2 linked regions of the Variovorax paradoxus genome follow. The protein of the gene in region 1 interacts with the protein of each later gene in a pairwise test. Links are inferred from orthologs where the notes say so. Each region holds a gene or a part of one and is shown in the gene's direction. Other genes may lie near its edges.

Evidence for each region.
Region 2: the proteins of cysK (region 1) and cysE interact in binary tests that used the Escherichia coli proteins (3 or more experiments, as listed by UniProt). The link is inferred for Variovorax paradoxus from one-to-one orthologs.

What each region holds. Positions count from the first base shown.
Region 1 is NZ_CP045644.1:543,079-554,045, forward strand. Bases 3,946-6,743 are described here. They hold cysK (cysteine synthase A), read left to right. Parts: upstream 3,946-4,783; coding sequence 4,784-5,704; downstream 5,705-6,743. Other genes in these bases: hmpA (NO-inducible flavohemoprotein), read left to right, coding at 3,946-4,687; GFK26_RS02450 (NAD(P)/FAD-dependent oxidoreductase), read left to right, coding at 5,778-6,743. Also shown: GFK26_RS02420 (FUSC family protein), read right to left, coding at 1-766; GFK26_RS02425 (MarR family winged helix-turn-helix transcriptional regulator), read right to left, coding at 767-1,210; nitric oxide reductase transcriptional regulator NorR, read right to left, coding at 1,799-3,367; more of hmpA, read left to right, coding at 3,503-3,945; more of GFK26_RS02450, read left to right, coding at 6,744-7,424; GFK26_RS02455 (VUT family protein), read left to right, coding at 7,427-7,975; GFK26_RS02460 (ProQ/FinO family protein), read left to right, coding at 8,087-9,097; protease HtpX, read right to left, coding at 9,188-10,060; GFK26_RS02470 (IgaA/UmoB family intracellular growth attenuator), read right to left, coding at 10,219-10,967.
Region 2 is NZ_CP045644.1:3,717,289-3,728,264, forward strand. Bases 3,131-5,937 are described here. They hold cysE (serine O-acetyltransferase), read left to right. Parts: upstream 3,131-4,052; coding sequence 4,053-4,823; downstream 4,824-5,937. Other genes in these bases: GFK26_RS17000 (RNA methyltransferase), read left to right, coding at 3,233-3,964; GFK26_RS17010 (3-deoxy-7-phosphoheptulonate synthase), read left to right, coding at 4,915-5,937. Outside these bases: GFK26_RS16990 (FUSC family protein), read right to left, coding at 1-2,048; GFK26_RS16995 (inositol monophosphatase family protein), read right to left, coding at 2,048-3,100; more of GFK26_RS17010, read left to right, coding at 5,938-6,039; GFK26_RS17015 (spore coat U domain-containing protein), read left to right, coding at 6,513-6,974; GFK26_RS17020 (molecular chaperone), read left to right, coding at 6,989-7,738; GFK26_RS17025 (fimbria/pilus outer membrane usher protein), read left to right, coding at 7,695-10,112; GFK26_RS17030 (spore coat U domain-containing protein), read left to right, coding at 10,100-10,976.

The sequences.
Region 1 (10,967 bases):
CCGACAGCGCGGGCGTGAGCGCCGCCACGCGGTCCTGCATGGCGCGGATCGCGCCGGCGGTCCAGCGCAGGTGCGTGGTGTCGAAGGGCACGTGGGTCGAGAGCAGGCGCAGCTGCGTGATGTCGCCCGCGAGGCGGCGGCGGTCGTCGTCCAGGCGCTGGGGAGCGGCCTCCTTGGAGGCGCTGCGGTCGCCCGGCTGGAACAGGTCGCCGATCCACTGGCGCGCGTCTTTCAGCGTGCGGTCGAGCAGGCCCAGCACGGTGGGCGCAAGCCCCGTGGGCAGCACGAGGCTGTGGACCAGCGTGGCGCAGAAGATGCCCAAGCCGATTTCTTCCACGCGCGCCACGGCGGTGTCGAACAGCACGAGCGGCGTCTGCACCGACGGAAAGCCGATGAGCGCGGCCGTGTAGCCCGCGAGCATGAAGACGTACGAGCGCGGCGTGCGGTCGAGCAGCGAGATGTACAGGCACAGCCCGACCCACAGCGCGAGCACCAGCGTGAGCAGCTCGGGCGCGTTGGACAGCGCGGGCACGAGCAGCACCGTCGCCGTGCTGCCGATCAGCGTGCCGACGAAGCGGTACACCGCCTTGGAACGCACCGCGCCTGCGAGCGGATGGGCGACGACGTAGGTCGTCATCAAGGCCCAGAACGGGCGCGGCAGGCCGGCGCGGCTCGCCAGGTACATCGCGAGCATCGCGGCGGCGAAGCTCTTGACGGAGAACAGGACTTCCGCGCGGGTGAAGCGCGGCAGGCGCAGCGCAGTCATCTACTTGCGGCCTTCCTGCGTGGCCAGCGCGTTGCGGCCGAGCCGCTCCTCGAGCGTGCCGAAGACGCGCAGGCACGCGGCGATGTCGTCGTCGTCGATGCCTTCGAACAGCGTGTTGCGCATCTGGCTCAAGGCGGCCTCGAGCGTGGCGCACGCGGTCACGCCCGCGGGCGTGAGGTGCAGCGTCTTGGCGCGGCGGTCGGCCGGATCTTCCATGCGCTGCACGAGGCCCGCCTCGACCAGCTGATCGACCGAGCGAACCAGCGACGGCCCCTCGATGCCCAGCACCGAGGCCAGCATGCCCTGGCGCATGCCGTCGCCCATGCGGCCGATCATCACGATCGGCCAGGCCAGCGTCTGCGACACGCCGACGTGGGCCACGGCCTTGTCGGCCGCGGCGCGGTAGGCGCGCTGCAGCGTGGAGAACGACATGCCAAGGTGCATGAGCGCGTGCTCGCGGCTCTGGGAGTGGTTGTGGTCGGTCACGTCGGATAGCAATTAGTTAGCTTGCTATCTATTATAGGGGTAACTACCGATCCGTGCAGCAGCCACGCGCGCGCCCGCCTGGGGCGCCGGCGACCGGGAAAAACAAAAGGGGGAAAGAAGAAAAGTGTGAAGCCCGCCGATAAGCCGGATTCTGTGCACCGGAACCCTCTTGCGAAGATTCCGGCGTGACCGCCATTACTCTGGGCCGTTTGTCGCCAAACGGCTCGATGCCACCTACCCGCCAGCTCAGCGGAACCACCTCGATACTGGCCTACTTGGTGTTGCTGCGCGCAGAGATTGCCCGTTTCACCCGAACTGAATCGGCTCGTCTCTGTTGCTCTGATCCTCACCTCACGGTGGAGAGTCGTTAACTCCTGCGCTGTCCTGTGCAGTCCGGACGTTCCTCCAGTGCGATCTTTCGACCCGATGCTGTTGCCCGAAGGCGCAGCGTCGTCCCTTTCGGGCTTGCACCAGCGGCGGTCTGGCGTGCTTCACGGCGCGATTATCGCCCGGCGCGCGATGACCCTTCGGGCGATGCCGCGATCGTCAGCCCGGCGCTTCGTGGTCCTCGGCCTGCATCAGGCCCAGTTTGCGCAGCGTTCGGTGGAAGTTGCTGCGGTCCATGCCCGCCTCGCGCGCGGCGCTGGCCACGCGGCCGCCGTGGCGGGCGAGCACTTCCGAGAGCCACGCGCGCTGGAAGGCCTCGGTCGCTTCGCGCAGCGTGCCGCCCCCGACCACAAGCCCCGCGTGTTCGTTCACCGGGACCCGCGCAGGCGCCGCCACGGGCGCTGTCGAGGCGGCGGACTCCAGCGCCAGGTGGTGCGGCTCGATCGCCGTCCAGCGCGAGCCGCGCGGCTGCTCCCTGAACGCCCGCAGCGAGGCGCGGCTGATCACATGCTCGAGTTCGCGCACGTTGCCCGGCCAGCCGTGCGCCAGCAGGGCGGCCTTCGATGCCGGCGAAAGCCGCAGGTTGCGCGCGCCCAGCCGGTGCTGGTTCTCCTCGAGAAAGCTGCCGGCGAGCACGAGCACGTCGCGCCCGCGTTCGCGCAGCGGCGCGACGACGAGCGGATAGACCGACAGCCGGTGGTACAGATCGGCACGAAACCGCCCCTGCGCAATCGCTGCGGGCAGGTCGCGGTTGGTGGCCGCGATCACGCGCACGTCGACCTTGCGCATGCGGTCGCTGCCGGGCCGCTGCACCTCGCCGCTTTGCAGCACGCGCAGCAGCTTGGCCTGCACGCTCAGCGGCAGCTCGCCGACCTCGTCGAGAAAGAGCGTGCCGCCGTCGGCGATCTCGAACTTGCCGTCGCGGTCCTGCACGGCGCCGGTGAACGCGCCGCGCTTGTGGCCGAAGAGTTCGCTGTCGGCCAGCGTCTCGGGCAGCGCCGCGCAGTTGACCTGCACGAGCGGCTGCTCGCTGCGCCGCGAGCGCGCGTGCAGGCGCTGCGCGACGAGGTCCTTGCCGACGCCGGTTTCGCCGAGCAGCAGCACCGTGAGGTCGGACACGGCGACGGTGTCGATCTCGTCGCACAGCTGCTTCATCGCCGGGCTGCTGCCCAGCAGCTCGCGCGGCGCGCCGCGACCTGCACGCAGGGCCTGTGCGACGGCCTGCTCGCGCATCGCGCGCGCCTGCATCTCGCGGATCGTGTGGGCCGCCTCGATGCCGGTTTCGACGAGGGTGACCAAGGCCTCCATCTGCGCCGGGCTCACGGCATCGAAGGCGTGCGGCTCCAGCGCATCCAGCGTGAGCAGGCCCCAGAGGGCGCCGCGCAAACGCAGCGGTGCGCCCATGCAGTCGTGCACCGGCAGGATGCCCGGCTGGCCGGCGACGAGGCCGTCGTACGGGTCGGGCAGGTTGCTGTCGTGCGCGAAACGCAGGCCGCGTTCGCTGGCGAGCAGGCGCGCAAAACGCGGATGGGCGGCGACGGGAAACTGGCGCCCGAGGGTTTCATCGCTCAGGCCGTCGACCGCGACGGGTTTCAGCACGTCGACCTCGAGCTGCAGCAGCGCGGCGGCATCGCAGCGAACGAGCCCGCGCGCGGCGGCGAGCAGCGATCGGTAGCGGGCGGCCTCGGCTTCGGGCTCGGTGGTCGAATCGACACTGTTTGCGGTCATAAGTACAACGCAGATGTTGTGGTTAATTTGACCACGCCTGATAAATCCCCAATGACGTCAAGCACTTGCAGCGACCTTTCGGCTGGCACGGATCGTGAGATGACGAAGGCATCTCAACAGAGGAAGCGCCAGACCATGCACCCGCAAACCATCGCCACCGTCAAGTCCACCGTGCCCGCGCTGAAGGCCCACGGCGAGGCCATCACCAGCCACTTCTACAAGATCATGTTCGAGGGCCATCCGCAGGTGAAGGCCTTCTTCAACGAGGCACACCAGGCCGCCGGTACCCAGGCGCGCGCGCTGGCGGGGGCGGTCATCGCGTACGGCGCGCACATCGACCGGCTGGACGAGATCGCCGGCGCCCTGCCCCGGATCATCCAGAAGCACGCGGCGCTGGGCGTGCTGCCCGAGCACTATCCAATCGTCGGCCACTACCTGCTGCGCGCCGTGAAGGAGGTGCTCGGCGATGCCGCGACCGACGAGGTGATCGCCGCGTGGGGCGAGGCCTACGAATCGCTGGCGGGGTTGCTCATCGCGGCGGAAGAAGCCGTCTACAGCGCCAACGCGGCGCAGACCGGCGGATGGCGTGGCACGCGCGAGTTCCGCGTGGCGCGCCGCGAAGACGAGAGCGAGGTCATCACCTCGTTCTACCTGGAGCCCGTGGACGGCGGCGCGCTGCTGGCGTTCTCGCCGGGGCAGTACCTCACGCTGGTGCTGGAGATCGACGGCCAGCCGGTGCGGCGCAACTACTCGCTGTCCGACGCGCCGGGCAAGCCGTGGTACCGCATCAGCGTGAAGAAGGAAGAAGGCGGCCGCGCCTCGAACTGGCTGCACGAGGCCGCAGTGGTCGGCACGCATCTGCAGGTGCAGGCACCGTGCGGCGACTTCGTGCTGCTGCCCGCCGGCGAGCAGGCGCGTCCGCTGGTGCTGGTGACGGGCGGCGTGGGCATCACGCCCGCGATGAGCATGCTCGAATCGATGGCGCACACGGGCCGGCCGGTGCACTTCGTCCATGCGGCGCGGCACGGCGGTGCGCATGCGTTCCGCGCCCGCGTCGATGCCCTCGCGCAGCGGCATGCGAACGTGAAGCCGCTGTATGTCTACGACACGCCGCGCGACACCGACACGCCGCACGCGACCGGCTTCGTCACCCGCGAGCTGCTGGCCGGGCTGCTGCCGGAAGACCGCGACGTCGACCTGTACTTTCTCGGGCCGAAGCCGTTCATGAAGGCCGTGTATGCCAACGGGCTGGCGCTCGGCGTGCCGAAGCAACAGCTGCGCTACGAGTTCTTCGGCCCGCTGGAAGCCCTGGAGGCCTGAGGGAAGCAAAGCCCTGCGCTGAAACAGTCGCGGGCTGGTCTCACAATGCGCGCTGTCCGCTCGAAAAACCGCATTGAATTGATCCAAGGAGATTCCATGAAGGCCCAGAACATCCTCCAGACCATCGGCAACACGCCGCACATCCGCATCAACCGCCTGTTCGGTAACGCGAAGCAGCAGGTCTGGATCAAGTCGGAGCGCGCCAACCCCGGCGGCTCGATCAAGGACCGCATCGCGCTCGCGATGGTCGAAGACGCGGAAAAAAGCGGCGCACTGAAACCCGGCGGCACGATCGTCGAGCCGACCTCGGGCAACACCGGCATCGGCCTGGCGATGGTCGCGGCCGTCAAGGGCTACAAGCTGATCCTGGTGATGCCCGACAGCATGTCGGTCGAGCGCCGCCGCCTCATGCTGGCCTACGGCGCCACCTTCGACCTCACGCCGCGCGCCGGCGGCATGAAGGCCTCGATCGCCCGCGCAGAGGAAATCGTGGCCGGCACGCCCGGCGCGTGGATGCCGCAGCAGTTCAACAACCCCGCGAACGTCGACGTGCACGTGCGCACCACGGCCGAAGAGATCGCGGCCGACTTTCCTGACGGCATCGACGTGCTCATCACCGGCGTGGGCACGGGCGGCCACATCACGGGCGTCGCACGCGTGCTCAAGAAGAAGTGGCCCAAGCTGCAGGTGTTCGCGGTCGAGCCCGTGGCTTCGCCCGTGATCTCGGGCGGCGCGCCGGCGCCCCACCCCATCCAGGGCATCGGTGCGGGCTTCATTCCGAAGAACCTCGACACCTCGCTGCTCGACGGCGTGCTGCAGGTCGACGCCGAACCGGCGCGCGAAATGGCGCGCCGCTGCGCGGTCGAGGAAGGCATCCTGGTCGGCATCTCGTCGGGCGCGACGCTCGCGGCCATTGCGCAGAAGCTGCCCTCGCTGGCACCCGATGCGGTGGTGCTGGGCTTCAACTACGACACGGGCGAGCGCTACCTCTCCGTAGAGGGCTTCCTGCCCGCCTGACGCAGCTACAAGTTTCATAGCGCCCTGGGCGCTTAAAATCGTCGGTCTGCTTGATAACCACAAGCCCCACGACATGCTGCGAATCTCCGAACTCAAACTCCCGCTCGACCACGCGCCTGACGCGCTGGTCACCCTGATCGCCCGAACGCTCGACGTTCCGACTGAAGCGATCGCCTCCCACACCGTCTACAAGCGCAGCTTCGACGCCCGCAAGGTCGACCTGCTCACGGTCTACATCTGCGACGTGCAGCTGGCCGACGCGGCACTCGAAGCCGCGCTGCTCGCAAAGCACGCCAGCCACCCGCACATCCAGCCCGCGCCCGACATGCGCTACACGCCGCCGGGCCATGCGCCCGCGGATCGAAATGACGCCCCGCGGCCCGTGGTGATCGGCTTCGGCCCCTGCGGCATCTTCGCGGCGCTGATGCTCGCGAAGATGGGCTTCAGGCCCATCGTGCTCGAACGCGGCAAGACCGTGCGCCAGCGCACCCGCGACACCTGGGGCCTGTGGCGCAAGAGTGTGCTCAACCCCGAGTCGAACGTGCAGTTCGGCGAAGGCGGCGCCGGCACCTTCTCGGACGGCAAGCTCTACAGCCAGATCAAGGACCCGCGCTTCCTCGGCCGCAAGGTGATGGAAGAGTTCGTGAAGGCCGGCGCGCCGCCCGAAATTCTGTACGTCGCGCACCCGCACATCGGCACCTTCAAGCTGGTGAAGGTGGTCGAGAACATCCGCGAGCAGATCGTCGCGCTCGGCGGCGAGATCCGCTTCGAGCAGCGCGTGACCGACGTGCACATCGAAGATGGCCCCACCGGCAAGCACTTGCGCGGCCTCACCGTGCTCGACCAGACGACCGGCCAGAGCAGCGAGCTTCGCGCCGACCACGTCGTGATGGCGCTGGGCCACAGCTCGCGCGACACCTTCGAGATGCTGCATGCGCGCGGCGTGTACATCGAGGCCAAGCCCTTCTCGATCGGCTTCCGCGTCGAGCACCCGCAGGGCCTGATCGACCGCGCCCGCTGGGGCCGCCATGCGGGCCATCCGCTGCTGGGCGCGGCCGACTACAAGCTGGTGCACCACGCGAGCAACGGCCGCTCGGTCTACAGCTTCTGCATGTGCCCCGGCGGCACCGTGGTCGCGGCCACCAGCGAACCGGGCCGCGTGGTCACCAACGGCATGAGCCAGTACTCGCGCAACGAACGCAATGCCAACGCGGGCATCGTGGTGGGCATCGACCCGAAGGACTTCCCGGGCGATGCGCTCGCAGGCATTGCGCTGCAGCGCCAGCTCGAAAGCAACGCCTACGTGCTCGGCGGCAGCAACTACCACGCGCCCGGCCAGCTGGTGGGCGACTTCATCGCCGGCAAGCCGTCGACCGCACTCGGCAGCATCATCCCGTCGTACAAGCCCGGCGTGACGCCGACCGACCTGCACCAGGCGCTGCCCGCCTACGCCATCGAGGCGATGCGCGAAGCCTTCCCCGCCTTTGGTCGCAAGATCAAGGGCTTCGACACGCACGACGCCGTGCTCACGGGCGTGGAAACGCGCACCTCGTCGCCGATCCGCATCACGCGCGGCGACGACTTCCAGAGCCTCAACGTGCGCGGCCTCTACCCGGCCGGCGAAGGCGCCAGCTACGCAGGCGGCATTTTGTCGGCCGGCGTGGACGGCATCAAGGTGGCCGAGGCCGTGGCGCGCAGCGTGCTCGGCACGGCGGTTTGACGATGCACTTCCACCGTCCCTCCTCCGGCCAGCTGGCCGTCGCCACGCTGGCGATGGCCGCCGTGGTGCTCGCGTCCAACATCCTCGTGCAGTTCGCGATCAACGACTGGCTCACCTGGGGCGCCTTCACCTACCCGGTGGCCTACCTCGTGAGCGACCTCGTCAACCGGCGCTTCGGCCCCGGCATGGCGCGGCGCGTGGCGTGGGTCGGCTTCGCGGTGGCCGTGGCGGTGTCGCTGCTGCTCGCACCGGCGCGCATCGCCGCCGCTTCGGGCCTGGCCTTCATCGCCTCGCAGTTGCTCGACATCCGCGTGTTCGACCGCCTGCGCCGCGGCCTCTGGTGGCGCGCGCCGCTCGTGGCCACGGTGATCGCGGCCGTGCTCGACAGCATCGTCTTCTGGGGCATCGCCTTCGCAGGCACCGACGGCCCCTGGCTCACGTGGGCGCTCGGCGACCTGGGCGTGAAGCTCGGCGTCGGCGTGCTGATGCTGTTGCCGTTCCGGTTGCTGATCGGGCGGCAAACCCCTGACCGGGGCACTGCACGCGCATGACGATCCGCCCTGACAATACCCGCAGGATGTTCCGGCCGCGCTGACCGCGCGGGACCGGTTGTTCTTTTTCTTCCTTTTTCCATCCCTCGCGCCCATCGCCGAGCCTTCCGTATGACCGACGCATCCACCGCCGCCCCGAACACGAACTCGCGCAACGCACGGCGCCAGCGCCCGGACATGGCCGAGCAGCTCCAGCAGCTGAAGACCGGCGCGGGCAGCACCGACGCAGGCGCTGACGCGTCGGCAGCGCAGCCTGCTCCCCCGCAGCCACAGCAGCAGCAACAACGCCCGCCGCGGGCGAAGCAGCAGCGCCCGCACGGGCAGCAGCAGCCGCAGCAAGGGCGCAAGCCGCGCGGCCCGCAGCAACAACAACAGCAACCGGAAGCCCAGCGCGCACCGCGCAAGGTCAACCCGGTGCTCGAGCGCCTGTTCGCGCTGTACCCGCAGCTCTTCGGCGCGCGCTTCGTGCCGCTCAAGCTCGGCGTGTACGAAGAGCTGATCGCGCGCCATCCCGAAGACTTCAAGGCCGAAGACCTGAAGGTCGCGATGGGCCAGCATGCGCGCTCCACGCGCTACCTGGAGAGCGTGGCCGCCGGCCATGCGCGCCATGACCTCGACGGCAACGCGCTCGACCCGGTCGCGCCCGAGCACGTGCACCACGCCATCCTCGAGCTGCACCGCCGCCGCTCGCACCGCAACCCCGGCGAAGACCTGCGTCCGCAGCTGGTGACGCGCATCGCCAAGGCCATCGAAGCCTCGGGCCTCGACCACGAAGCGTATGCCGTGCTGGTGCGCTCGCGCGACGCCAACAACAACGCCATCGTCGACGAAGCCCTGGCCGAACTCGCCCAGCAGGCCGCCAAGCGCGAAGCCCTGCTGCGTGCCTTCGAAGCCAGCGGCCGCAGCGAACAGGAGTTCGCCGACATGTACGGCATGAAGCCCGCCGACGTGACGCGCACGCTGCAGCGCGTGCGCGACGATCAGAAGCGGGCCGCGGCGGCGGCAGAAGCTGCCGCGGCTGCTGCGGCAGCAGCACCAGAACCGGAAGCGACTGAAGTGCAGGCTGCTGCGCCCGAAGCAGAAGCCGCACCGGCCGCGCCCGCAGCACCCGCCGCAGACTGACGCCACGCGCCAGTCCCAACGAAAAAAGCCGCCACATCACTGTGGCGGCTTTTTTCATGGCGACGGCGCTGGCCGTCCCTGGCAGTTGGCTCAGCGCGCGTTCTGCAGCGCAGCAATGCGCTCTTCGATCGGCGGATGCGTGGCAAACAGCTTGCCCATCGCGCCCGTGATGCCCATGGCTTCGACCGCCTTCGGCAGTTCACCGGCCGGCAGGCCGCCCAGGCGGGCGAGTGCGTTCATCATCGGCTGGCGGTTGCCCATGAGGGCGGCGGCGCCGGCGTCGGCGCGGAACTCACGCTGGCGCGAGAACCAGGCCACCACGATCGCGGCGGCAAAACCGAGCACGATGTCCAGCACGATGGTGCTCACGTAGTAGCCGATGCCGGGGCCCGACGAGCGGTCGTCGCCGCGGCGAAGGAAGCTGTCGACCGCGTAGCCGATCACGCGCGAGAGGAACACGACAAAGGTGTTCATCACGCCCTGGATCAGCGTCATCGTGACCATGTCGCCGTTGGCGATGTGCGCGACTTCGTGGCCGATGACGGCCTCGACCTCTTCGCGCGTCATGCCCTGCAGCAGGCCGGTGGACACGGCCACGAGCGACGAGTTCTTGAACGCGCCGGTGGCGAAGGCATTGGGCTCGCCTTCGAAGATGCCGACCTCGGGCATGCCGATGCCGGCCTTGTCAGCGAACTTGCGCACGGTGCCGACGATCCAGGCCTCGTCGGGCGACTGGGGGTTGTCGATCATGCGCAGGCCGGCCGTCCACTTGGCCATGGGCTTGCTGATGAGCAGCGAGATGATCGCGCCGCCGAAGCCCATGATCAGCGCAAAGCCGAGCAGCGCCGTGAGGTTGAGGCCGTTGGCCGTGAGGAAGCGATTGACGCCGAGCAGGCTGGCGACCACGCCGAGCACCGCGACGACCATCACGTTGGTCAGGACAAACAGAAGGATACGTTTCAAGTTGAATTCTCCGTGGGGAAATCTGCCACCTAGATAAGGGCCCCGGGGCCCTCTTCAAGCCGCGCGCGGCGGGGAGGCCCTCGGTGTTGCATCCGGTGGAGCCATGATAGGAGCAAAAGTTCTGGCGCCCCGATATTCCCCGCCGGAGTCAAGGCCTGTCAGAAAAGGCCGCTGGTGCCCGGCGCCGGGCGGGTGGCGATGTCGGCGTCGAGCCGGGCGCGGCGGCGACTGCTCTGCGTCCAGCGCAGCGCGAACAGCAGGCCGTTGACCAGCACCAGCCCCACGGCGAACAGCCACCACAGCACGTGCGCGCCCGCCGCGGTCATGCGCGAAGCATCGAGGCTCGGGTCGATGCGCACCCACGGCGTGCCGGCGGCGTCCTTGCCGCTGGCGGTGACGAGGCCTTCGAGGGTGAAGGGCTTCAGGCCTTCCGCCGTGGCGTTGCGCTGCAGGCGGGCCCAGCGGCCGAGGAGGGAACTGTCGGTGTCGCTGTCGTCTTCGGCGACGTCGGCCGCGCCCGCGGTCGCGCCCGGCACATCGTCGTTGCCTTCGCCGGGCTGCTGCACCGGCGCGTTGTCGATGCGCATGGAAGACGCCAGCAGCACGCCGCCCTGCGCGGGCACGATGGCAGGACGCGCGGCCTCGATCTTCGCGGCCACCACGCTGTCGACCGCTTGTGCCAGCGCACGCTGCACGGACGCCAGCTGCTGGCGGGACAGGATGAGGTCGGCGTTCTCCTGGCCTGCTGCTGCGCTCGTGGCCAGTGCCTGCCAGGTGTTCACCGGCGTCTCGACGCCGTCCTTGTCGACCGTGGCGTCGATGGCGCGCACGAGCTCGCGCTGCAGGCGCTCGCAGGCGGCGGGCGACAGGCCGGCGGCGTCCTTGCAGGCGGCGTCGATCATCGCCA
Region 2 (10,976 bases), 3.2 Mb from region 1 along the record:
GGGTGAGAGGGCCCTGCGATCGGAATGGTTCCCAGGGCGGCCTCGATGCGTTGCGCGGTGCGCACGAGCGGGCCTTCGATGTCGCCCGGCGTGAGGCGGTCGCGGCGCAGCACGAGCATCGACTTGACGGCGCTGAGCTGCGCGAGCAGCTGGTAGCTGTGGGCCTGCAGATGCTCGAGCGGTTCGAGCGGCGGCTGCACGGCGCGCGGTTCGGAGAGCGAACGCTGCGTGGCCTGCACCAGCGCCGAAAGGCTGTCGTAGGCCTCGCGGCGCGCAAGCCGCCATTCGAGCTCGGGGCTGCTCTGGATGGCCTGCAGTTGGCCCAGGCCGAGCGCGAGCCGCGCGTGGCGTGCCTGCGCGGTGAGCACGCGCGCCACGAGCGCCGGGATCTGCGTGCGCTCCCACGAAGGCAGCACGTAGCAGAAGCCCCAGGCCAGTGCGGCGCCGATGAGCGTGTCGGCGATGCGTTCGAACAGCGCAAAGATGGGCGCCGTGCCGGTGTTCAGCATGTGGGCCTGCAGCAGGCCCAGCACGGTGGCGGCCACGGCGGTGACGAGGTAGCGCCGCACCGCGAAGCTGTGGGCAATGGCCTGCGCGATGGTCACGCTCACCAGCAGCATCAGCGCCGAGGGGTGCGCCGACAGCAGGCCCACCGCGAGCACGCAGCCCAGCAGCGTGCCGGCGACGCGACTGTTGCGCCGTTCCAGGGTCTGCGAGAGGCTGCCGCGCAGCACCACCACGATGGTCAGCAAAATCCAGTAGTCGTGCGAACCCCAGGGCATCGACACGGCGATGCCGTAGCCGGCCGCGATGGCCAGCGCCGCACGAATGGCGTGGCGCAGCGGCGGCGCGTCCCAGCGCCACAGCGCGAGAAAAGGGCGCAGCGACCAGTCGGTCGGGCTCACGAAGAGCTGCCAGTTGGCGCGCACCACGGCCAGGTTGGGCTCGACGTCGCCGCGCGCCATGGCCGCGAGGCGCAGCACCTCGTCGTTGATGTGGCCAATGCGGCTGGCCAGGCCGCGCGCGAGCATGGCGGCCGACGGGCCCATCTGGCCGTGCGTGTCTTCGTCGTCGGCCGTCACGTGGATGGCGGCCAGGCGCGGCCGGCGGTCGGCCACGGCGGCGGGGTGGCGGCGCATGAGCAGCGCATCGGCCAGGCCGGTGGTTTCGTCGGCCAGCTCTTCGAGGATGCGGCGCATCTCGACCAGCGCCTGGGCGTGCGACGGATGGGCGCGCAGGGCATCGAGGTCGAGTTCGCTGGCGAGCAGCTGGTCGCGCATCTCGAGCACGATGACGAGCATGCCGGCCATCCGCTGGCGGCGCGGCGTGCGCGGCGACTCGAGCACGATGTCGCGCGTGGCCTGGAGCTGGTCGGCCAGCGCGGCCTGCTCACGCAGCAACTGGCCCAGCAAAGAGGCGGGGGTGTCACGGATGTCGCGGGTTTCGTCCTGCGGCGTGAACTGGCTGGCCTCGGTGCGCATGAGCGCGGCCAGCGAAAACAGCACGTCGGCGATCGACTGCGTGCGATAGCGCCCGTTGAGCAGCAGGTTGGCCAGCGTGGCCCACACCACGTACAGGCCGGCGCCCAGGCCGAACTCGGTGGTGCGTGCGATGGCGTCGGACAGCCCGGCGGGGGCCGGCGTGGCCATGGAGAAGATCATCGAGAACATCACCGCGATGGCGATGGGAATGCCGCGCTTGCCCCAGGCCATGGCCACGAAGGCCATGAAGGTGGCGGGCACCAGCAGCAGCCCGAGGCGGATCGGTGCGCCGTGCAGCATCTGCACCGCGAAGAACAGCGGCAGGCCGATGAGCGGCGCCGGCAGCATCTGCAAAAACTTGCCGCGGCGCGGGCCGGGCAGGTCGGGCGGTGCCGTGACGATCACGCCAGTGGCGGCGGCCGAGGCGGCCAGGGTGCCCAGCCACAGGTGCACCCCGCCCGAGATCACGAGCAGGCCGAGCGCGACGGTGAGCCCGCTCGCGACGTAGTGGCTCAGCGCAATGCGCAACGCCGCGCGAACCCGCGCGGCGGCGCCCGGCCCCGTCATCACTTGGCGGAGGCGTCGCCCTCGGCGGGCGCCTCGCGCTTGATGCGGGTGAGCTTGCGCGGGGCGGCCGGCGCGGCGGGTGCAGCCGCGGGGGCTTCCACGCTGCCGTCGAGCGAGGCGGCGGTCTGGTCGGTCACGGTGCTGCGGGCGTACAGGTCGGTCGAGGCGTCGTCGGGCGTCGAGCGGGTCGAGGCCGACACGGCGCGCACGCGGTCGCTGGCGCGCAGCTTGTCGTCCACGTTGGCGAACTTGGAGTACTTGGCGAGCAGCGGCACCAGCTGGCCGTACACGCGCGGGGCGCCGGCCAGGCATTCACGCTGGTCGAGGAAGTCGGGCTCGCCCGTGAAGTTGCCGATGAGACCACCGGCCTCGGTCACCAGCAGCGAGCCGGCGGCCACGTCCCAGGGGTTCAGGCCGGTTTCGAAGAAGCCGTCGGTGAAGCCGGCGGCCACGTAGGCCAGGTCGAGCGCAGCGGCGCCGGGGCGGCGCAGGCCGGCCATGCGGGGCATCATGTCCGCCATGATGGCCAGGTACTGCTTGAAGTTGTCACCGGTGCGGAACGGGAAGCCGGTGGAAATGAGGCACTCGCTGAGCTTCACGCGCTTGGACACGCGGATGCGGCGCTCGTTCATGTAGGCGCCGCGGCCCTTGGTGGCTGTGAACAGGTCGTTGCGCGACGGGTCGAAAACGACCGCCTGCTCGATCTTGCCGCGCACCGACAGCGCGATCGACACGCAGTAGACCGGGAAGCCGTGGATGAAATTGGTGGTGCCGTCGAGCGGATCGATGATCCAGACGAATTCGGAGTCTTTGGCACCGTATTCGGTGCCCGATTCTTCGGCCAGGATGCCGTGCCCCGGGTACGCGCCCAGTAAGGTCTCGATGATGACCTTCTCGCTGGCGTGATCGACTTCGGTGACGAAGTCGTTGACCTGCTTCTGGGAGATGCGCACGGCCTCGACGTCGAGGGCAGCGCGATTGATGATGGCGCCGGCGGCGCGTGCGGCCTTGACGGCCACATTGAGCATAGGATGCAGGTTGGGGGACGACATTCTGGATTGTGAGAAGAACGGGTGGGAGAGGTCCCCAAGAGTGCAATCTGGGCGACCCTGCGGCCCGGCGATGCGGGCGGCGAGAATCGGGCATTTTACCGGCTCAGGCCGTTTGTGTCTTCCCCACCCGTCATGCGCACCCGTTTCATCCTCATCCAGACCAGCCACGCCGGCAATGTGGGCGCCGCCGCCCGCGCCATGAAGACCATGGGTTTCGACGACCTGGTGCTGGTGACGCCCCGCTGGGCCAACGTGCTGCGGCGCGAGGAAACCATCCAGCGCGCCAGCGGCGCCCTGGACGTGCTGAACAACGCGCGCATCGTCGAGACGCTCGATGAAGCGCTCGACGGCGTGACCCACCTGTGCGCCACCGCCATGATCCCGCGCGACTTCGGCCCGCCCACGCGCACGCCGCGCGAGCACCTGGAGCCGCTGGGCAAGCAGGGCGACCAGCACGTGGCGTTCCTGTTCGGTTCCGAGCGCTTCGGCATGCGCAACGAGGACGTCTACCGCTGCAACGTGGCGCTGACCATTCCCACCGACCCGAAGTTCGGCTCGCTCAACCTGGGCGCGGCCATCCAGGTGGTGGCCTACGAATGGCGCCTGGCGCTGGGCGGCTACGGCGTGCGCGAGGCCATCGCGCCGGTGCAGGCGGCCGACGCGCAGGCCGTGGCCGGCATGCTCGACCACTGGGAGCGCTCGCTGGTCGACATCGGCTTTCTCGACCCGGCGGCGCCCAAGAAGCTCATGCCGCGGCTGCAGCAACTGTTCAATCGCGCGCAGCCCACGCCTGAGGAAATCCACATCCTGCGCGGCATTGCCAAGGCCATGAGCGACGCGACCCGGCCGCCGCGCGGCAGCTGAGCCGCCGCAAAACCCCATCGCGCGTACGCGAAGACGCCCGGCTTTAGACTGCCCGGCCCCTATCGATATAACGACAACAAAGGCAGCGATGTTCTCTCGCCTGCGCGCCGACATCCGGTGCATCCTCGAACGCGACCCCGCCGCCCGCAGCGCCTGGGAAGTGATCACGGTCTATCCCGGCTTCCACGCCGTGGTGCTGCACCGTTGGGCGCACGCCTGTTGGACCCACGGTTTCAAGTGGCCGGCCCGCTTCATCGCGCATTGCGCACGCTGGCTCACGGGCATCGAGATCCACCCGGCCGCCAAGCTCGGTGAGCGCGTGTTCTTCGACCATGCCATGGGCGTGGTGGTCGGCGAAACCGCCGAGATCGGCGACGGCTGCACCATCTACCAGGGCGTGACCTTGGGCGGCACCTCGCTCTACAAGGGCACCAAGCGCCATCCGACGCTGGGCAAGAACGTGGTCGTGAGCGCGGGCGCCAAGGTGCTGGGCGGCTTCGTCGTCGGCGACGGCGCCAAGATCGGCAGCAACGCCGTGGTCATCAAGCCGGTGCCGGCCGGGGCGACCGCGGTGGGCATTCCCGCGCGCATCATCCCGTCGAAAGAGGGCGAGAGCGCCGACGTGTCCGCGCCGCAGAAGTTCACGGCCTACGGCATCACGCAGGACGACGACCCGCTGAGCCAGGCCATGCGCGGGCTGATCGACAACGCGTCGAGCCAGGAGCACCAGATCGCGCTCTTGTGGCAGGCCATCGAGAAGCTGTCGGCGCAGCCGGGCACGAAGGACTGCGTGCCTGGCGATGCGGCGCGCGGCGAGAGCTTCGAGGCCGACAAGCTCACGCAGCTCATCGGCAAGTAGAAGAGGGAGAGGGGGGGGCGGGGTCGCGCCGGCGGTGGCCGGCTTCGAGGGGACAATCGAGGAAACCCTCCTCGACACAAGACCCACGACCATGCCCCGCCTCGACGACCCCCTCCATGACGCCGAAGTCGGCTCCCGCGACAGCACGCTCGACACCACCCGCATCGACGACGTGCGCATCGGCGCCGTGCGTCCCCTCATGACCCCCGCGCTGCTGCAGGAGCGCGTGCCCGTGCGCGACAACACGCTCGCGCTGGTCGAAGGCAGCCGCGCGGCCATTGCCGACGTGCTGCACGGCCGCGACGACCGGCTGGTGGTGGTGGTCGGCCCGTGCTCCATCCACGACCACGACCAGGCCATCGAATATGCACAGCGCCTGAAGAAGGTGGCCGATTCGCTGCAGGACGACCTGGTCATCGTGATGCGCGCCTACTTCGAGAAGCCGCGCACCACCGTCGGCTGGAAGGGCTACATCAACGACCCGCACCTGGACGGCAGCTTTGCCATCAACGAAGGCCTGGAGCGCGCGCGGCGCCTGCTGCTGGAGCTGACCACGCTGGGCCTGCCGACCGGCACCGAGTTTCTCGACCTGCTGAGCCCGCAGTTCATTGCCGACCTGATCGCCTGGGGCGCCATCGGCGCGCGCACCACCGAGAGCCAGAGCCACCGGCAGCTGGCGTCGGGCCTGAGCTGCCCGGTCGGTTTCAAGAACGGCACCGACGGCAGCGTGAAGGTGGCGGCCGACGCCATTCTTGCGGCCCGCGCGCCGCATGCCTTCATGGGCATGACCAAGATGGGCATGGCCGCGATCTTCGAGACACGCGGCAATGACGACTGCCACGTGATCCTGCGCGGCGGCAAGGCGCCCAACTATTCGGCGGCCGATGTCGCGTCGAGCTGCGAGGCGCTGCTGGCGAACGGCCTGCGCCCGCAAGTGATGGTCGACGTGTCGCACGGCAACAGCAGCAAGCAGCACCAGCGGCAGATCGTGGTCGCCGAAGACGTGGCCGCCCAGATCGCGGCCGGCGAGCGGCGCATCACGGGGATCATGATCGAGAGCCATCTCGAAGAAGGCCGGCAGGACCTGAAGCCCGGCGTCGCGCTGAAGCACGGCGTGTCGATCACCGACGCCTGCATCGGCTTTGCGCAGACGGTGCCGGTGCTCGAAGGGCTGGCGTCGGCGGTGAAGGCGCGGCGGCGGCTGGCAACGGCCTGAGACCGGCGAGGCGCAGGGGCACTCGCGGCCGCTTCGGGCTGGGCTGCGGCCTGGCGCGCCCGTGAAGGCTGCGCGCTTCGCATAGCCGGATCAAGGAGACGAGGGCGCCCCGGCAGCCGCCGAGCCCCGCCGGGGTTGAAATTCACTTCGGCAACGGGCGTTCGGCCACGTCATGCACCCATTCCGTGCACGCATGCGACCCTTGAACTGTTGGCAAAATGTAAACAAAGCAAACAGTTTTCCAATTGTTACGAGAACTACATCACGAAACTTGAGCCCGGCCTCCATGGATCTGAGGGCCAACGGACCGGTTGTGGGGCATCCTTGCGCCACTTTGTAATCAAATAGTTTAAAAAATGATTACACAAACCCGGTTCACAGGTCTTATTCATTACATTTGGAGCGCCCTCATGTTCAAGCACGCAGTCGCCGCGGCGGTTACCGCCACCCTCGCTTTCGCATCCGGTTCAGCCTTGGCTGAGACGGCCGGTGCCAGCTTTCAGGTCAAGATGACCATCGTCAAGAGTTGTTCGGTGACGGCCGGCAGCGGCTCCGACATCAGCCTGGGCACGTCCGTGCTGCCCACGGCCATCGACCAGACGGGCAACAACACCATCTCGGTCACCTGCTCCAAGACCACGCCGTACACCGTCGGTTTGCTGCCTTCGTCGGGCAACGGCGGAACGGCCAACGGCACGGGCGCCATGTCGTCCGTCGCCAATTCGGCCACCAACACCGACAAGGTGCCCTACGCGCTGTACGCCAACTCGGGCAACAGCACCGTGTGGGGCAACACCACCGGCACCGGCGCCAATGTCGTCGGCGGCTCGGGCACCGGTGCGGCGATCACCCACACGGTCTACGCCAAGAACACCAACGCCAACTTCACGCCGGACAGCTACGCCGACACCGTGACCGTGACGGTCACGTACTGAGCCCGCGCTGAATCGTGAGACGTGCACTTGCCATCGGGGGACTGTGGAGCGCATGCCTGCTCGGCGGCGGTGCGGTCCAGGCGGCCGGCCTGCAGGTCTCGCCTGTCACCCTGACGCTCGCGCCGACACGGCAGGGCGACGGGCTCTGGCTGAGCAACACGGGGACGGCGCCGCTCGATGCGCAGATCCGCGTCTTCCGATGGACGCAGGTCGATGGACAGGACCGCACGGAGCCGGCGGACGGACTGGTCGTCAGTCCGCCCCTGCTGCAACTGCCCGTCAACGGACGTCAACTGGTGCGCGTGATCCGCAACGGCCCGCCGCCCGCGGGTGCGGCGGAAGAGGCCTACCGCGTGCTGGTGGACGAACTGCCCGTGCCCCAGGCGGCGGGCGCGGCGGCCGATGGCAAGAAGAGCAACCTGAACTTCGTGATGCGGCACTCGCTGCCCATCTTCGTCGCGCCGGCAGGCGCAGAGCCGGTCCCCGCGCAGTTGCGCTGGAGCCTGCGCCGCGAGGACGGCAAGGCCGTGCTGGAAGTCAGCAACAGCGGCGGCGTGCATGCCCAGCTGGCTGACCTTGTATTCACCGGCGCGGACGGCCGTGCCGTCAGCGCCTACAACGGTTTGCTGGGCTATGTGCTGCCCGGCGCCACCATGCGCTGGCCGCTGAAGACACTGCCTGCCGCGGTGTCGGGCGCGGGTCGCTGGCAGGTCATGATCGATGGCAGAAACACAGCCGCCGATCTCGCGCCGCTGGCCAACTGAGCAGGCCGTGCACGTCGCGAGGGCCTGGCTGGCCCCGTTCGCGCTGGCGCCTTTTGCGCTGGCCCTGACCGCCCTGGCCGCGCTGCCCGCGCTGGCAGCGCCCGCCGCCCAGGCCGTGCCGGGCGCCATGACGCTGTACCTGGAGGTCAGTCTCAATGGCATGGCGCGCGGGCTGCACCCGTTTCGTCTGGAAGCCGGCGCCTTGTGGGCTTCGCGCGCGGTGCTGCGCGAACTGAGCTTCTCCTTGCCCGACAACGGTGCCGAATGGCTGCCGCTGCGCGATCTGCCCGGACTGGCCGCGGACTACGATGCCGCGCGCCAGCAACTGACGCTCACCGCGCCGCTGGCGATGCTGCAGCTGCCCACGGCCACGGTGGGGCAGGCGGCCGTCACCGCGCAGCCGCTGAGCACCTCCACCGGCCTGCTGCTGAACTACGACCTCTATGGCACGCGGGGCGCGGGCGACAGCGCCAGCCTGAGCGCCTTCGGCGAGCTGCGCGCGTTCCGCGGCGCCAGCGTGCTCAGCACCACCTGGCTGATGCAGCGCACGCACGACACTCAGGGCTGGAAGGACCAGTCGGTGCGCATGGACAGCACCTGGAGCATGGCCTTCCCCGACAGGATGCTCACCCTGCGCGTGGGCGACACGCTCACCGGCGCCGTGCCCTGGTCGCGCGCCACGCGCATCGGCGGCATCCAGCTGTCGCGCGACTTCGGCCTGCAGCCTTACCGGCAGACCGCACCGCTGCCCAGCTTCATCGGCTCGGCCACGATGCCTTCGGACGTGGAGCTGTTCATCGACGGCATCCGCCAGTACAGCGGCCAGGTGCCGGCGGGGCCCTTCCAGCTCAACGCGCTGCCGCGCATCAACAGCACCGGCACGGCGCAGGTGGTGGTGACCGACGCGCTGGGTCGCGCCGCCACGCTGAGCTTTTCGCTCTTCGACAGCAACCGCCTGCTGGCGCCCGGCCTCACCGATTGGACGGTCGACCTGGGCGTGGTGCGCCGCAACTACGGCCTGCGCTCCTTCGACTACGGCAAGCAGCCGGTGCTGACCGGCACCTGGCGCAGGGGCCTCAGCGACAGCTTCACGATGGAGGCCCATGGCGAAGTGACACGCGGCCTGGCGCTGGCCGGCGCCGGCGGCGTGTGGCAACTGGGCGCCGCGGGCACGCTGTCGGGGGCGCTGGCGGGCAGCCGGCACGACGCCGACACCCCGGGTGGCAGCCGCAGCGGCACGCAGACCAGCCTGGGCTACCTCTGGCGCCAGGAGCGCCTGTCGGTCGGCCTGAACGGCACGCGCACGCAGGGCGACTACCGCGACGTGGCAACGGCCTACGGCTCGGCCCCGGCCAAGGGCAGCGCCAGCGCGAGCGTGGGCTACGACATGGGCGGCCTGGGCAACGTCAGCGTGAGCTACCTCTACCTGCGCCCGTTGGGGCAGAGCGCGTCGCGCTACGCCAGCGTCAACTGGTTCCGCTCGATCGGGCGCGCGTCCTCGGTCTCGGTGGGCATGAACCAGAACCTGGACAAGCGCAGCGACCGCGGCATCTTCGTCGGCCTGAGTTGGTCGTGGGACGCGCAGACCAGCGTGAGCGCCGGCGTGCAGCGCAGCGGCGACCAAGGCACGGTCGGCACCGTCAGCGCGCAGCAGTCCCCCCTCGGCGACGGTGGCTGGGGCTGGCGTGCCACCGCGCGCACGGGCGGCGGTACGACCGGCGGGCAGGCCGAAGTCAATTACCTGGGCCCCTATGGCCGCGTGCAGGCCGGCGTGAGCGAGATGGGCGCAGGCCGCGCGAGCCGCTACGCCTATGCGGGCGCCAGCGGTGCGCTGGTGCTGATGGGCGGCGGGGTGCTGGCCGCGCGGCGCATCGACGACGCCTTTGCGGTGGTGGACACCGACGGCGTGGCCGGCGTGCCCGTGAAGCTCGAGAATCGACCGGTGGGGCAGACGAATGCGAGCGGGTTGCTGCTGGTCGTGCCGGTGAACGCCTACCAGAACAACAAGCTGGCGATCGACCCGATGGACCTGCCCGCCGACGTGCGCATCGCGCGCGCCGAGGCCCTCATCACGCCGGCCGGCCGGTCGGGGGCGCGGGCGCATTTCAGCATCACGCCCGTGCGGGCCGCCCACGTGGCCCTGATGGACGCACAAGGCCAGCCCTTGCCGCTGGGCAGCCGCGTGCAGGTGAACGCGCAGGGCGGCAGCGGGGCGGTGGTGGGCTATGACGGCTGGGTGTACCTGGACACGCTGGACGCGCGCAACACGCTGGCCGTTCGCACGCCCGACGGCGCGGTGTGCCAGGCAGGGTTCGACTGGCGGCGCCCCGAGGGCAGTGGTTTGCAGAAAGAGCGGTTGACATGCGTACGTTGAGATTTGTGCTGGCGCTGGTGTCCGCGTGGCTGCTGTCCATGGGCGCGGCGCATGCCGACCCGAGCTGCTGGGTCGCCACCCAGCCGAGCTTCGCCTTCGGCACCGTCACGGCGTCGGCCGCGGCGGACACCACCGCCACGGTCGGCTTCGCCTGCCAGAACGACACCGGCCAGACGATGTACATGAACTACTGCGTGTACGTCTCCCAGGGCAACGAGATCGCCGGCTACGCGCCGCGCTACATGACCAACTGGAACGGCGCGCAGATGGCCTACAACATCTATGCCGACGCGACCCGCAGCGGCATCGTCGGCCCACCGCCGGGCGGCGGCACCTATGCCAGCGCGGGGGGCTCGTTCGTGCTGCCGGCCGGCGGCGGCAACGTCGCGTTGAACATCCCGCTCTATGGCCGCGTGCCGTCGGGGCAATCGCTGCCGGCGGGCGGCTACCAGGCCAACATCTACAACTCCGAGGTCGTCTGGGGCATGAAGAGCGGCAATGCGCCCGACAGCTGCACCGCGAGTTCGGCCAAGTACCTGGGCAGGACGACCTTCTACACGCAGGTCACGGCCGCCTATTCCAATGCCTGCACGGTCAGCGTGGCGGCCACCGACCTGGACTTCGGCAGCGCCAACTCGCTGGCGTCCGCGGTCAACGGCGCGGCGGCCATCACGATGCTCTGCCCGCCCAGCACGGCCTGGAAGGTGGGGCTGAGCAATGGCGCGAACGCGACGGGGACACAGCGGCGCATGGCGGACGCTGCAGGTGCTGGGGGCGACTACGTCCAGTACGAGCTGTACCGCGATGCCGCGCGCTCGCTGCGCTGGGGCAACACCGTCGGCACCGACACGGTGGACGGCAGCG